DNA from 2 places in the Lysinibacillus sp. NPDC096418 genome. Region 2 is predicted to be linked to the other one. Evidence: predicted binding sites of a transcription regulator. Region 2 holds the regulator's gene; the other holds the start of a gene.
The links. The regulator LexA, encoded in region 2, represses DNA repair genes until DNA is damaged. The targets are predictions, from matches to a motif close to CGAACATATGTTCG.

Region 1 (7,677 bases), on a different contig from region 2:
ACCAACGGACCGTTCAGGGGCACTTCACCAAGTTCTATCTGTTTTTGCATGGCGTCAGCTTAATTTAAGTAAAATTGAGTCACGTCCTTTAAAAACAGGACTTGGCGATTACTTCTTCATGATTGATGTCTTGGCAGATGAAAAAGAGCCGATGATGCGTGGGGCGATGGAGGAGTTAGCTGCTCTTGGTTGCAAAGTGAAGTCACTAGGTACATACTTTACGTATATTACACCAGAAGAGTCGTGAAGTTTGGGTAGGAGGCGATTAAATGAGTGGCATAATCTTATTTGATGGTATTTGTAATTTTTGCGATAGCAGTGTGCAGTTTATTATCAAGCGTGATAAGGCTGCTTACTTTCAGTTTGCTTCGATTCAAAGTGAAGAGGGGCAAAGGCTACTTAAAGAATATAAAATTCCTGCTGATGTAGATAGTGTGATTTTGATAGAAGGTGGTCAGGCTTATTCGGAATCCACTGCTCCTTTAAGAGTTTGTCGACATTTAGACGGAGCTTGGAAATTATTTTATGTTTTGCTTGCTGTACCGCCTTTTATTCGTAACTTTTTCTATCGACTTTTTGCCAAAAGTCGTTATCGATTATTTGGTCAAAAGGAAGCATGCTTGCTACCAACTGCAGAACAAAGACAACGCTTTTTATAAGAAGTGCATGTGCTGTAATGGCATTTGCACTTTTTATTTGCATCTACATGGATGAAATTATCGAGCAGCTAGGGTGGAAAACGAGAATAAAATACAAATACATCGTACATTTTTTGATTCAATGATGTTCCTATAAAAAAGATTGTCCGATTACATACGGACAATCTTTTTTATAGTTTTTATACTATTGTTCATTCACTAAATAGCCCTTAGTACGTAAGGCATTTTCGATTATATCTAGCGTTTCTAAAGAGGGTGCAGAAATAACATGCAAATGTGTACCACCTGTAAGTTCTGAAAGGTAGCTCGCTTTTGTATCTTGAACGCGTTGTATAAATCTCTCTACATCATGTCGATTAGATACCATAATGGAAGCTGTAATTTCACCATAAATGGGATGTTCGACAATCACGTTCTTTACTGTGCCACCACAGTCGACAATCGTAAGGAGTTCATCTTTTGCATCTCCTGATGAATGGAAGCAAGGGATCGTGCGTTCAACAGTTTGACTGAGTTGATCTGGGTGCATGTATAGATAGCCTTGGCTTGTCGCGATGATTGGCTCATTTCTTGCTTTTAAAAGGGTCATGTCATTCACAATGACCTGTCTAGAAACATTCGCAAATTTCGCTAGATCTGTCCCTGTAATGGGCGTTTTGCTTTTTTGTAATTGTATAAGAAGTTGCAGTCGGCGTTCCTCGCCTAACATTTTTTTCATAAGAGATCACCTCTGCCAGTAATGAAGGAAATCAATTCCTTAGTGCTTAGTGTAACATGAAGCTTTTTGGTTATGCGTGAATTTTTTGTATCCAAATAGATATTCGCACATATGATACGAAGAGAGGAAGGGAGGAAGAAAGTGCGTATTCATATTGTTAAAAAGGGAGATACATTGTGGAAGATTGCCAAAGAGTACGGCATTTCGTTTGAAGATTTGAAACGGCTCAACGTCCATCTTGCCAACCCCGATTATATTGTGCCCGGCATGGAGATTATTTTGCCTGAAAAAATACACAAAGCAACACCTGCTCAACCAATGCATCATGTAAAAGAAGCACCTGCTCAACCAACGCATCATGTAAAAGAAGCACCTGTTCAACCGACGCATCATGTAAAGGAAAGTGTTAAAAAGGAGGAGGCAAGACCTCTGCCTCCACCAGCGCCTCAAATGATTCCGATACCGTTCCCAATGCCAATGCCTATGCAACAACCACAGATGTGGATGCAACCGCCTTTAGAGATGAATTGGAATCAGCAATTAGTTATGCCACAAATGGAACAGCCGGCTTTACCACCAATCCAGATACACACACCAGCGCCCCAACCAGCGCCAGCACCTCCACCAACACCAGCACCTCAACCAGCACCTCCACCACCAATGAATATCATGCCACAAATGCCTGTAATGCCACAGATACCACATTGTCCGAGTTGCCATCAACCGCAAATGCACATGATGCCACATTGTTCGAGTTGCCACCAACCGCAAATGCACATGATGCCACATTGTTCGAGTTGTCACCAACCAATGCACCATCAGATGTTCTGGCCAATGCCGCAGATGCAAATGCCACAGATGCAGATGCCAATGCAGCCACAAGAGATGCCATGTTCGATGCCTATGCCGCAACAAGAGGCGGCATGCCAAATGCCCGCCTATGATATAGCTGGAGCTGGTCAATACCGAGAATCGAGCTCATTTTCTTCTTTATTTAATGTAAAACACCATCAGCACCATCACCAAATGGAACAGCCTTGTGAAATGCCACCACCGATGATGCCAAATTGGCAATTTGATCAATGCCACTGTCAACCGCCATGCCCACCATTTGCGCCATGGACGCCACCTCAATTTTTCCCTGGTGGGATGACGCCTTATCGATGGTGAGATCGTGTATATCGTCGAAGAATTAAAACCTAATATTTGGAAGTATAAATATGAGTCTAATTATTATTTTGTGAAAAGAGCGAAGCAATTAGAAGTTGCTGAAAAAGTAAGAACAATTCATCAACAGCTAGCTCATTTTGAGCCTTCGCTTGCATTACCGTTAGTACCAAGTGATGATGAACAACTTATTGTACAATTGTGGCAAGAAGGAAGCCATAGCGCAGATTTCTCGAAGAAAAAGGATCGACAGCAATCGCTTGATTTATTAATATCATTGCATGATTCGTCTAAAAAAATTGCTTGGCAGCAAGTGCAGGGATTGCACCAACACTCACAACTATTAAAATGGCAAATGCGTTTGATGCGCTTTAAAAGTCGACGCAATGAGATACGTGCATTTTTAACGAAAGAGGAAGTTGCACAAATACTTAAATATAGTGAAAAATCGCTACGATTAATTGAAATGGAAGATGTAGAGGAAAATGATTTAACACTTTTGCATGGAGATGTGGTTCATCATAATTTTCTTTGGTGCACAGATGGGAAACTGCGCTTTATAGATTTTGATTTGGCTCATATAGGTGAGGCAGATGACGAATATGTCTTATGGTTGCATCGGGTGTTACCGGCAGTGGATTATGATTTAGAAAAACTAATTGTTGAATTACCACAACTTAAGCGTTTAGATAAAAGAAAACTACATCGATTAAAATTTCCGAATGAGCTATTACGTGAGTGGTTGTATGTGCTGGATTTACCACTAAATCAACAAATGGTATTTTTAGATTATTTACTACCATTTACGAAACGTGCGCTCACATATTGGCCAAGATTGTGGTACGATAGTGATAGATTTGTAGAGACATAATAACATATCAAAAAAGCTGAGAATGACCGTTAATATGGCGGTCATTCTTTTTCCCGTTGGTTGCAAAAGGTGGACTTTTACCTTTTCTTTTTGTCGAGCATTCGTTCGCTATATGCTATAATCGATAACGATGAATGTGAGGGATTTTACATGTATGATTATTTAAAAGGACAAGTAACACGTATTACGCCTGAATATATTGTATTGGAGCAACAAGGGATTGGATGGCAGTTAAATACCCCGAATCCATTTGCTTTTCGTATGAGTGCAACAGAGCAGCAAATCTATGTCCATTTGCATGTGCGTGAGGATGCACAACTTTTATACGGTTTTCCTAATTTGGATCAGCGTGAGCTATTCCGTAAGCTCATTTTAGTGTCAGGTATTGGACCTAAGGGAGCGCTAGCCATATTAGCGACAGGCAATCCGCAACAAGTGATTAGTGCGATTGAACGTGAGGATGAGCCGTTCTTAGTGAAGTTCCCAGGTGTTGGGAAGAAGACTGCGCGTCAAATGATCCTTGATTTAAAAGGCAAGCTAGGCTCACTTCTAGATACAATTGAATTACCAAGTATGGAGGATGAATTGCCATTATTCGGCGTCAACCCACATAAACATGAACTTGAAGAAGCATTATTAGCATTAATGGCACTCGGATATTCTGAAAAAGAACTTGAAAAAATTCGTCCGCGCCTTGAGGAAAATGACAGTCTGCAAACGACAGATGCGTATATGAAGCAGGCATTACAATTATTATTGAAATTGACATAATGAAAGGAGGGTGAGCTCATGTCGGAACGATTAATAAATGGTGAAGCGGGCACTTTTGATGAGCAATTTGAATTATCTTTACGTCCACAGCGTTTATCGCAGTATATTGGACAACATAAAGTAAAAGAAAATCTTCAAATTTTCATTGAGGCGGCAAAGCTTCGTCAGGAAAGTTTAGATCATGTGCTCTTATATGGTCCTCCTGGGCTTGGTAAGACGACGCTCGCTGCTGTAATTGCTAATGAAATGAATGTTAATGTGCGCATGACGAGTGGACCAGCGATTGAGCGACCTGGGGATTTAGCGGCAATTTTAAGCTCGCTTGAACCAGGAGATGTGTTATTTATCGATGAAATCCATCGTTTGCCTCGTGCAATTGAGGAAGTATTGTATCCAGCTATGGAAGATTTCTGTCTAGATATCGTCGTTGGAAAAGGCCCTGAAGCGCGTTCGGTTCGATTAGATTTACCACCGTTCACACTAGTTGGAGCAACAACGAGAGCTGGGGCTTTATCAGCACCACTACGAGATCGATTTGGTGTGCTTTTGCGTTTAGAGTATTATGATGATGCTTCACTCGCTGAAATTGTTGTGCGCAGTGCGCATTTATTTGATGTTGAAATTGAGCAGGTAGCTGCTGGTGAAATGGCGAGACGTTCCCGTGGGACTCCACGTATTGCAAATCGTTTATTGAAACGAGTACGAGATTATGCACAAGTTCTCGGAGATGGTATGATTACTGATGGACTTGCTAAACAAGCACTCGAACTGTTACAAGTTGATCCAAGAGGACTCGACCATATTGACCATAAGCTTGTAACCAATATGATTGAGCGCTTCCAAGGCGGTCCTGTAGGTTTAGATACATTAGCTGCATCTATTGGTGAAGAGCGTGTGACAATTGAGGATGTGTACGAGCCATATTTAATGCAAATTGGTTTAATCCAGCGTACGCCAAGGGGACGCGTAGCTACGCATCTTGCCTACGAACATTTTGGATATGAGTATCCTCAACAAACATAAAAGAAGGAAGTATTTACAATGCGTGTAGAAGATTTTGATTTTGAATTACCAGAGGAACTAATTGCGCAAACACCACTTGTGGACCGTACTGCCAGTCGCTTAATGGTGGTGACACCCGGTTCAAAAAAAGTGGAGCACCACAAATTTGCGCATATTTTAGATGAGCTAAATGCAGGAGACTGCTTAGTGCTAAATGATACACGTGTTTTACCTGCCCGTTTAATGGGCGTAAAAGAGGAAACAGGTGCACATATTGAAGTCCTGCTGTTAAAACAAACAGCTGGTACAGATGAATGGGAAACACTTGTGAAGCCTGCAAAACGTGTAAAATTAGGCACTGTGGTTACGTTCGGTGAAGGTTTACTGACTGCCACTTGTACGGGCGAATTAGATCATGGTGGACGCCTGTTCGAATTTAAGTATGACGGTATTTTCTATGAAATTTTAGAGCAGCTTGGTGAAATGCCACTGCCTCCGTATATTCGTGAAAAGTTAGATGACCAAGATCGCTATCAAACCGTATATGCTAAAGAGCGAGGTTCTGCTGCAGCACCAACAGCTGGTCTTCATTTCACAGAAGAATTATTAGAACAAGTTAAAGCAAAAGGTGTAGAGATTGTATTCATCACACTACATGTTGGACTTGGAACATTCCGTCCAGTAAGTGTAGACTCCATTGAAAACCACGAAATGCATTCCGAGTTTTATAGTGTGACGGAAGAAGCAGCCGAGGTCATAAATCGTGTCAAAGCAAACGGCGGCAATGTCGTGGCAGTTGGTACAACTTCAACGCGCACATTAGAAACAATCGGCTCAAAATATAATGGCGAAATACGTGCTGAGCAAGGTTGGACTTCTATCTTCATTTATCCAGGCTATGAATTCTCAGTCGTAGATGGTTTAATCACAAATTTTCATTTACCAAAATCAACACTTGTAATGCTTGTGAGTACATTAGCGACACAAGAGACTATTTTAAGTGCATACAACCAAGCAGTTGCAGAAAAATATCGCTTCTTTAGCTTCGGTGATGCAATGTTTATTCGACCAAAAAAGTAAGGCTCTACGCCAAAATATGTTCTTGATGTAATTACTATGTAAGTACATGGAACGGAAAGCGGCCGCCTGTAGTGGAATGTACTGTCAAATACAGACCATGTTGTAGAGCGGAAATAACAAACGAAACAAATCGGAGTACTGTTTTTACTCAAGATAAGAGAGGATTTTTATTTTATGACACAACCAGCAATTCGTTATGAACTACTTCATACATGTAAGCAAACAGGAGCACGCCTTGGTATCGTGCATACACCGCACGGTTCATTTGAAACTCCAGCGTTTATGCCAGTAGGGACACAAGCAACAGTTAAAACGATGTCTCCTGAAGAATTAAAAGAAATGAATGCCGGCATTATTCTTTCGAACACATATCATTTATGGCTACGTCCAGGTAATGATATCGTGAAAGAAGCGGGCGGTCTGCATAAATTCATGAACTGGGATCGTCCAATTTTAACGGATTCAGGTGGTTTCCAAGTGTTCTCGCTTAGCCAATTCCGTAAAATTGAAGAAGAAGGCGTCCATTTCAGAAACCATTTAAATGGGGACAAGCTTTTCCTAAGTCCAGAAAAAGCGATGGAAATCCAAAATGATTTAGGTTCTGACATTATGATGGCATTTGATGAGTGCCCGCCATATCCTGCTACACATGAATATATGTTGAAATCGGTAGATCGTACAACTCGTTGGGCAAAGCGTTGTAAAGAAGCACACGCTCGTCCAGAAGATCAAGGTTTATTTGGCATTATTCAGGGTGGAGAATATGAAGATTTACGACGTCGTTCTGCTGAAGCATTAGTAGAGCTTGACTTCCCAGGCTATGCAATTGGTGGTTTATCAGTAGGAGAGCCTAAAGATATTATGAATAGGGTGTTAGAATTCACAGCGCCATTAATGCCTGCGGATAAACCACGTTATTTAATGGGGGTTGGTTCACCAGACTCACTTATTGACGGAGCTATCCGTGGTATTGATATGTTTGACTGTGTATTACCAACACGTATTGCGCGTAATGGTACTTTAATGACATCTGAAGGTCGCTTAGTTGTGAAAAATGCGAAGTATGCACGTGACTTTGGTCCAATCGATCCAAACTGCGATTGCTATACATGCAAAAACTATTCTCGTGCTTATGTACGTCATTTAATCCGTACAGAAGAGACATTTGGCCTTCGTTTAACGTCGTATCATAATCTACGCTTCCTTCTTAAATTAATGGAGCAAGTGCGTGAAGCGATTCGTGAAGACCGTCTTGGCGACTTCCGTGAAGAATTCTTTGAAAAATATGGATTTAACAAACCGGATGCTAAGAACTTTTAAGCTTAAATTGAGCATTATTTTACCTTTGCTAGTAAAAAGTTATGTAAAATAGAAATTTTTTGTGCTTGTGCATCGCTTTTTTAGGGTAG
Region 2 (7,677 bases):
TCACCGATTCCTGAATTAACACTGAAAAATATGCACCCAGCAGCTTTACCGATTTTCCCATTGATTTTCTTTACGATTACATGTGGTGCACTATCAGGATTCCATGCAACGCAATCTCCTATCATTTCACGTACTACGAAGAATGAAAAAGAAGGCCGTAAAATCTTCTATGGGATGATGATTGCAGAAGGTATTATCGCGATGATTTGGGCAGCTGCAGCAATGAGTTTATTTGGTGGTTACGGTGGCCTAAATGAAATGATCGCAGCAGGTGGTCCGGCAGCAGTTGTAAGTGAAGCTTCTATTCTAATGCTTGGCTCAATTGGTGGTACTTTGGCAATTCTAGGCGTTATTATTTTACCGATAACATCAGGTGATACGGCGTTTCGTGCTGCACGTATGATCATTGCCGATTATTTCAGATTCACACAGGTCAAGGTTCTAAGTCGAATCTGGATTGCGGTTCCGTTATTCGTTATTTCTTATGGATTAACGAAAATAGATTTTAATATTTTATGGCGCTACTTCTCATGGGCAAACCAGGTAACAGCTGTTATCGCGTTATGGGTAGGCGCAATGTATCTATTCCTTTCCTTCAAAAATCACTGGATTGCGACTGTACCAGCAATTTTCATGACAAGCATGGTATTTGTCTATATTCTATTTGAGCCAACGATGGGCTTTGGGTTGCCGTTAACTGCTTCTTATGTGGGAGGTGCTGTAGGGGCGATTGCCATTACTGCATTGTTCTTTACCTACGCACACAAACAACGAGGTACAGGCTTCGTACTTGATGAGGATGTTACGTCATTCAAGGCTAAAATTTAAGGTGAGTGTGTTTCCGCCAAAAAAATTCGGTGGAAGCACACTTTTTTTGGTAAATAAAACAAAAAAACATGTATGATACATAGTAAGAGATGGCGGTCGATTCAGAGGAAGCGGAGGAACATATTGGATTGGCTAATTAGTAGTTTGATTTTTGTATTTGGACTAGTCTTTGGTTCGTTTTTTAATGTAGTTGGCTTACGTGTACCGATGAAGGAGTCAATTGTATCGCCACCTTCACATTGTACGATATGTCAACGTCAGCTGAAGCTACTAGATTTAGTACCGGTGTTGTCGTTTTTATTGTTAGGCGGGAAGTGTCGTGGTTGTGGGCACAAAATCTCATGGATTTATCCGTTAATGGAGCTTATCACAGGCGGGTTATTTGTTTTTGCTTATTGGCAACTTGGATTTAATGTGGAGTTTTTGATGGCATTGCTATTTATTTCACTACTTGTCATCATTGTTATATCGGATATTTCGTACATGTTGATTTCTGATAAAGTGCTGATTTTCTTTTTGCCGCTATTCATCGTCGGGCGGATTTTATCTCCTTTAACGCCTTGGTGGGATAGTTTACTAGGTGCTGTTGTAGGATTTGGCATATTATATAGCATTGCTGTGTTGTCACGTGGTGGTATGGGTGGGGGCGATATTAAGTTATTCTTTTTAATCGGGCTCGTGCTAGGCACGATAGATTCTCTATTGACGCTGTTTTTAGCAGCTGTGATTGGTATATTTGTGGGCATTATGATTCTACGTGTACGGGAACAAGAGAAACAAAAGCATGTGCCATTTGGTCCATCGATTGCCCTTGCGGCGATTATTGTGTATTTCTATGGCGATAAGATTTATGAGTGGTACTTTATATTATGGAAGAAAGTTGAAATTTTTTAATGGGGGAATGAAATTTTGAAACCGGTAATTGCAATTACCGCTTGTGCGGAGGATGATTTATCTTCACGTTTAAATGCGGCATATAGTAAGAGTATACTAGAAGCAGGCGGGATACCAATCATAGTGCCATTTGGTGTTGATGAGGATGTCTCGCAGGTTTTATCTATAGCAGATGGGTTATTACTTTCGGGTGGTCATGATGTGCATCCATTCTATTTTGGTGCAGAACCGTCTCCGAAATTAGGGCAAATTTATCCTGAACGCGATATGGTTGAGCTTGCATTGACAAATAGAGCTATCGAGAGAGAAATGCCAATCTTCGGAATTTGCCGAGGTATTCAATTACTTAATGTCGCACTTGGGGGTACATTATATCAGGATATCGATTCGGAAGTTCAAAGTAATAAATTATTAAAGCATGCACAACAAGCAGCTAGAGGTGTTGCAACACATTATGTAAATATTGACGAAGGTAATTTATTAATGAAAATTATTGAACAAAAGCAGCTTGCTGTTAATTCGTATCATCACCAGGCAATCAATGTGCTGGCTGAGTCATTGAATGTTGTTGCAACGTCGAGTGATGGCATAATCGAGGCTGTAGCGCATGAAGCATTACCTTTTTGTTTAGGCGTTCAGTGGCACCCTGAGGAACTAGCAATTGCGGGAAATGAAGCGGCGAAACAGCTATTTAAAGCATTTGTCGAGGCTAGTAAGGCATATAAAACAAAATAATAATAATAGAAAAGCTGTCCAATACAGTCAGATTTAGACTGGTAGGGCAGCTTTAACTTTTACTATTGTACGCGGCGATAAAGACCAACTACTTGTCCTAAAATCGAAACTTGGTCCACAATAATCGGTTCCATCGTAGCGTTTTCAGGTTGTAAGCGGAAATGCGTTTTTTCTTTGTAGAAGCGTTTAACTGTTGCTTCATCTTCTTCTGTCATCGCTACAACAATGTCACCATTATTCGCTGTTGACTTTTGCTTTACAATGACTAAATCCCCGTCCAAAATCCCTGCCTCAATCATGGATTCACCCATAATTTCTAGCATGAATAGTTGATCCTCACTAGTACCGTATGTGTCTGGTAATGGGAAGTATTCCTCGATATTCTCAATCGCGGTAATTGGTGAACCTGCCGTTACTTTACCAACTAAAGGCACGTGAATGACACTTTGCTTTTGAATGGTATCTTCAGGCTCTAGGATTTCGATCGCACGTGGTTTTGTTGGGTCACGGCGAATTAAGCCTTTTTGCTCTAAACGTGCTAAATGACCATGCACAGTCGAGCTAGAAGCAAGTCCTACAGCTTCTCCAATCTCACGTACAGATGGTGGATAACCTTTTGCACGAACCTCTTCTTTGATGAATGCTAAAATGTCCTCTTGCCTTTTCGAAACTTTTTTCATAATGCTCACCTCTTTAACTTTATGTACTCGTTTTCCTTATTAAATAGTATAGCAGAATGCGAACACGTATGCAAACATAGGTTCGAAAAGTGTTTGACAAAAACGTTTGTTCGTTTTATTATGAGAACATACATTCCGAACAAACATTCTAAAAGGGGAAATTGATAATGAGTTGGATGAAAAAAAACATACATATTTCAATTTTACTAGGAGCTTGCGTATTATTTGCAGGATATCTCTTAATAACTGATCCTGGAGAAATTACATATAAAGAAATTGATATCAAACATGGCGATAGTTTATGGTCGTTAGGTGAACTACATCGTGGTAAAATGGCTACTGATGAGTGGATACAAATCGTGAAGCTAAAAAATGAATTAACAGATTCGAAAATCGTGGCAGGAAAGTCATTAGTTATTCCAGTAGTTGGCGAGCAAGCTAAACCCATCAATACAATAGAAATTGCGAGAAATGAACAATGATGAATGAAAAACAATCGGCTGTTGTCTATTGCCGTGTTAGTACTGAAAAAGAGACGCAAAGCTCATCACTTGAGCGACAAGAAGATGAACTTGTAAGCTACGCAAAAAATCAAGGTTACAGTATAAAAGGTGTCTTCAAAGACAAGCATAGTGGCTATGATGTTGAGCGAGAAGGACTCCTTGAAATGCTAGATTTTATAAAAGAAGAAGGCGTGAATGCTCTTTTCGTTCAAGATGAAACACGTTTAGGCCGTGGTAATGCGCGTATGGCAGTCCTTCATTTATTGCAAAAAACGGAAACAGATGTTTTTTCGGTGGAAGATTCAGGACCAGTTCAGCTAAATGAAATGGACACGATGTTACTAGAAATATTAGCGATTGTAGAAGAGTATCAGCGCAAAATTCATAATGCAAAAATCCGCCGCGGTATGCGCCGTGCAGTCGAAAACGGTTACCGCCCTGAAAAAAATCTAACGAATCGTGGAAATGCATATGGACAAGAGCGAAAAGAAGTACCGATTGAAGAGATTATCCAGCTTCGTAACAAAGGCTTTACTTTTCAAGAAATTGCAACAACGCTTAGAGGTTTAGGCTTTAATGTCAGTAAAGCTACTGTACATCGAAGATTCCAAGAACACCAAGAAAGATTAGAAGGCAAATAATTTGCTCTTCTAATCTTTTTTGCATACTTTTGTAGTAGTATAAGTACGAAAGAGGTGTGGAATAATGTTATCGAAAGAAAAAATTAATCGTATCAATGAATTATCAGCAAAGGCAAAAGCAGGAAATCTAACAGAAGCAGAGGCGAAGGAACGTTCAGCACTTCGTAAAGAATATTTAGACACCTTCCGTGCAACAATGCGTGATACAATCGAAAATGTGAAAATTGTGGATGCAGAAGGAAATGATGTAACGCCAGAAAAGGTAAAGCAAGCCAAAAAGAATAAATTCTTGAATTAATGTGACGTTTTTTTGATTTAGTATTTCATAAATCTTACGTAGTATTACAAAAGCATTGTTTTCTTATGGAATCTTGACTAAACTGTAAAAGTACAATATCTAGGACGAGAAAGGATGTCACAATATCATGACTCAACATGCGGATCAACTAGCGATTAATGCTATCCGAACATTGTCAATCGATGCAATTGAAAAAGCAAATTCAGGTCACCCAGGTTTACCAATGGGGGCTGCACCAATGGCTTACACGCTATGGACGAAACAACTTCGCCACAATCCAGCTAATCCAAAATGGACTAACCGCGACCGTTTCGTACTTTCAGCAGGTCACGGTTCAATGCTTTTATACAGCTTACTTCACCTTGGTGGCTATGGCTTACCAATGGAGGAAATTAAGAACTTCCGTCAATGGGATTCATTAACTCCAGGACATCCTGAGTACGGTCATACAGTTGGTGTTGAAGCCACTACTGGTCCTTTAGGTCAAGGGATTGCTATGTCAGTTGGTATGGCTATGGCTGAACGTCATTTAGCTGCAACTTATAACAAACCAGGCTATGACATTGTAGATCACTACACATACGCACTATGCGGCGACGGTGACTTAATGGAAGGTGTAGCAGCTGAGGCAATTTCTTTAGCTGGTCACTTAAAATTAGAAAAATTAATCGTTCTTTACGATTCAAATGATATCTCTTTAGATGGTGATTTAGAAAAATCATTCTCTGAAAACGTTCAAAAACGCTTCGAGTCATACGGCTGGAACTACTTAAAAGTAGCTGACGGTAATGATACAGCAGCAATTAACGCTACAATCGAAGAAGCGAAAAAATCTATTGGTAAACCAACACTGATCGAAGTAAAAACAGTAATTGGTTTCGGTTCACCAAACAAATCTGGTAAATCTGATTCACACGGTGCACCACTTGGTAACGACGAAGTGTTATTAACAAAAGCAGCTTATGAGTGGCCACACGAACCATTCCAAATTCCTGCAGAAGTGTATGACACATTCAACGCAGCAGCACAAGAACAAGGTGCTGGGCCTGAAGGTGCATGGAACGAATTATTCGAAGCTTATAAAGCTGAATTCCCAGAATTAGCTGCACAATTCGAAAAAGCAATGAACGGTAAATTACCAGAAGATTTCGCTTCAGAATTACCTGTTTATGAAGTAGGTAAATCTGTTGCAACTCGTAATTCTTCAGGTGAAGCAATCAATGCGTTAGCTAAGAAAACACCTTCATTCTTCGGTGGTAGTGCGGACCTTGCTGGTTCAAACAAAACAACAATGAAGGACGCTGGCGATTTCTCAGCGGACAATTATGCAGGCCGTAATATTTGGTTTGGTGTTCGTGAATTCGCAATGGGTGCAGCAATGAACGGTATGGCGCTTCACGGTGGCGTAAACGTATTCGGTGGTACTTTCTTCGTATTCTCTGACTATGTTCGTCCAGCTGTACGTCTTTCTGCATTAATGGGTCTACCTGTTACTTATGTATTTACACATGACTCAATCGCTGTTGGGGAAGATGGTCCGACACATGAACCAATTGAACATTTAGCTTCATTACGTGCAATGCCAAACCTTTCTGTAATTCGTCCAGCTGATGCGAACGAATCTTCAGTAGCTTGGGAGCTAGCAGTATCTTCTGAAAAAACTCCAACTGTTTTAGTATTATCACGTCAAAACTTACCAGTACTTGACGCGCCTATCGAAACTGTACGTGAAGGCGTTAAAAAAGGTGCTTACACAGTATCACCAGCCTCTAAAGAAGTCGCTGATGCATTAATTATTGCTGCTGGTTCTGAAGTATCTTTAGCTGTTGAAGCGCAAAAAGCATTAAAAGCTGAAGGTATTGACGTAGCAGTAGTATCTATGCCTGCAATGGATCGCTTCGAGCAACAAGACGCAGCTTACAAAGAATCAGTTCTTCCAAAAGCTGTAACAAAACGTCTTGCTATCGAAATGGGATCTTCATTCGGCTGGCATAAATACACTGGTTTCGAAGGTGATGTACTTGCGATTGACAAGTTCGGCGCATCTGCACCAGGTGAACTAGTAATGGAAAAATACGGCTTCACAGTTGAAAACGTTGTAGCAAAAGTGAAAGCTCTATAATTTTTAAAACTTAATTAAAATACCGCAATGCTCTAGGAGGATTAGTCCTCTATAGAGCGGTGCGGTATTTTTTTGTTCTTGTTTGCTTTTATAAAAGCAATATATACTACAGCACATTGGGTTATAACTATACCTAAAAAATATAAGTGTCAGTTGAACTTCCTCCAAGATTTAACTCGTCGATAATAATAGCACTAAACCAAAGTAATTGTCCGGAGACAATCACAGAAAAGCTAGAAAAGAGCAGACAAAGTACGGATGATACTTTTTTGAAAATGACATGTACTATTGTCTAAAAAGGCATTGATTTGTTTACCAATTAATTTACAATGAGATTTGTAGATTATTTAAAATGAAGAGGAGAAGAAATGAAAAAACTAAAATTCTACCAGTATCTGTGGGTTTGTTGATAGCTTGTAAGTCTAATGAAGAGCAAGTATTAGAAAAGTTTGATCCGAAAAAAATTGATTTCAGTAATTTTTTAGTTGAGACAATTGCAGAAATCGAAACTAAAACATATTCAATTAAAGTTACAAATAATTCGGAAGTTCCTTTAGAGTATCTAAACTTATATCTTAGCTATCCAATTGTTCTAGAGAATGGATCTAAAAGCAATGATTTTTCGATTATTGGCTTGCCTTTAGAAAATAATGCGAAGTTAGAACATGGCCAATCAATAAACTTTACTTTTGTAGCAAACCTGGAAACAGTTCATTTAGAGAAAGTGGATGTTGATAGCCCTATGTTGAAACTAATAGGATTTATAAACAATAATACTCCATTTGACATTACAGGTGCTGCGGAGGCTTTATCAGAGTCGGATTAAGAAGAATCGGAATGGGCCTATATAGAAATACGACTTCGGAATGGAAACTATTTTTTGTGAATTACGTTATATTTGTTAGTGTTCCACCAAATTATATTAGATATTGATAAAAAAATACATAGAACGTAAGGTGTGGCAATTCTAGTGGGC

Region 1: ruvA (Holliday junction branch migration protein RuvA) is a predicted target of LexA. The motif match lies at 3,510-3,523, and genes of this name have one in related genera.

Annotation. Positions count from the first base shown of each region.
Region 1 covers NZ_JBIWEY010000001.1:227,458-235,134, reverse strand. Annotated here, with positions in the region: gene pheA (prephenate dehydratase) at 1-247, shown strand, start outside; gene ACIQZG_RS01105 (thiol-disulfide oxidoreductase DCC family protein) at 270-659, shown strand; gene ACIQZG_RS01100 (transcription repressor NadR) at 844-1,377, opposite strand; gene ACIQZG_RS01095 (LysM peptidoglycan-binding domain-containing protein) at 1,519-2,547, shown strand; gene ACIQZG_RS01090 (phosphotransferase) at 2,552-3,415, shown strand; gene ruvA (Holliday junction branch migration protein RuvA) at 3,566-4,186, shown strand; gene ruvB (Holliday junction branch migration DNA helicase RuvB) at 4,205-5,209, shown strand; gene queA (tRNA preQ1(34) S-adenosylmethionine ribosyltransferase-isomerase QueA) at 5,228-6,268, shown strand; gene tgt (tRNA guanosine(34) transglycosylase Tgt) at 6,443-7,588, shown strand.
Region 2 covers NZ_JBIWEY010000015.1:75,751-83,427, reverse strand. Annotated here, with positions in the region: gene ACIQZG_RS13115 (carbon starvation CstA family protein) at 1-828, shown strand, start outside; gene ACIQZG_RS13110 (prepilin peptidase) at 952-1,722, shown strand; gene ACIQZG_RS13105 (gamma-glutamyl-gamma-aminobutyrate hydrolase family protein) at 1,738-2,457, shown strand; gene lexA (transcriptional repressor LexA) at 2,520-3,137, opposite strand; gene yneA (cell division suppressor protein YneA) at 3,305-3,619, shown strand; gene ACIQZG_RS13090 (YneB family resolvase-like protein) at 3,616-4,281, shown strand; gene ACIQZG_RS13085 (DUF896 domain-containing protein) at 4,346-4,579, shown strand; gene tkt (transketolase) at 4,707-6,701, shown strand; gene ACIQZG_RS13075 (hypothetical protein) at 7,099-7,527, shown strand.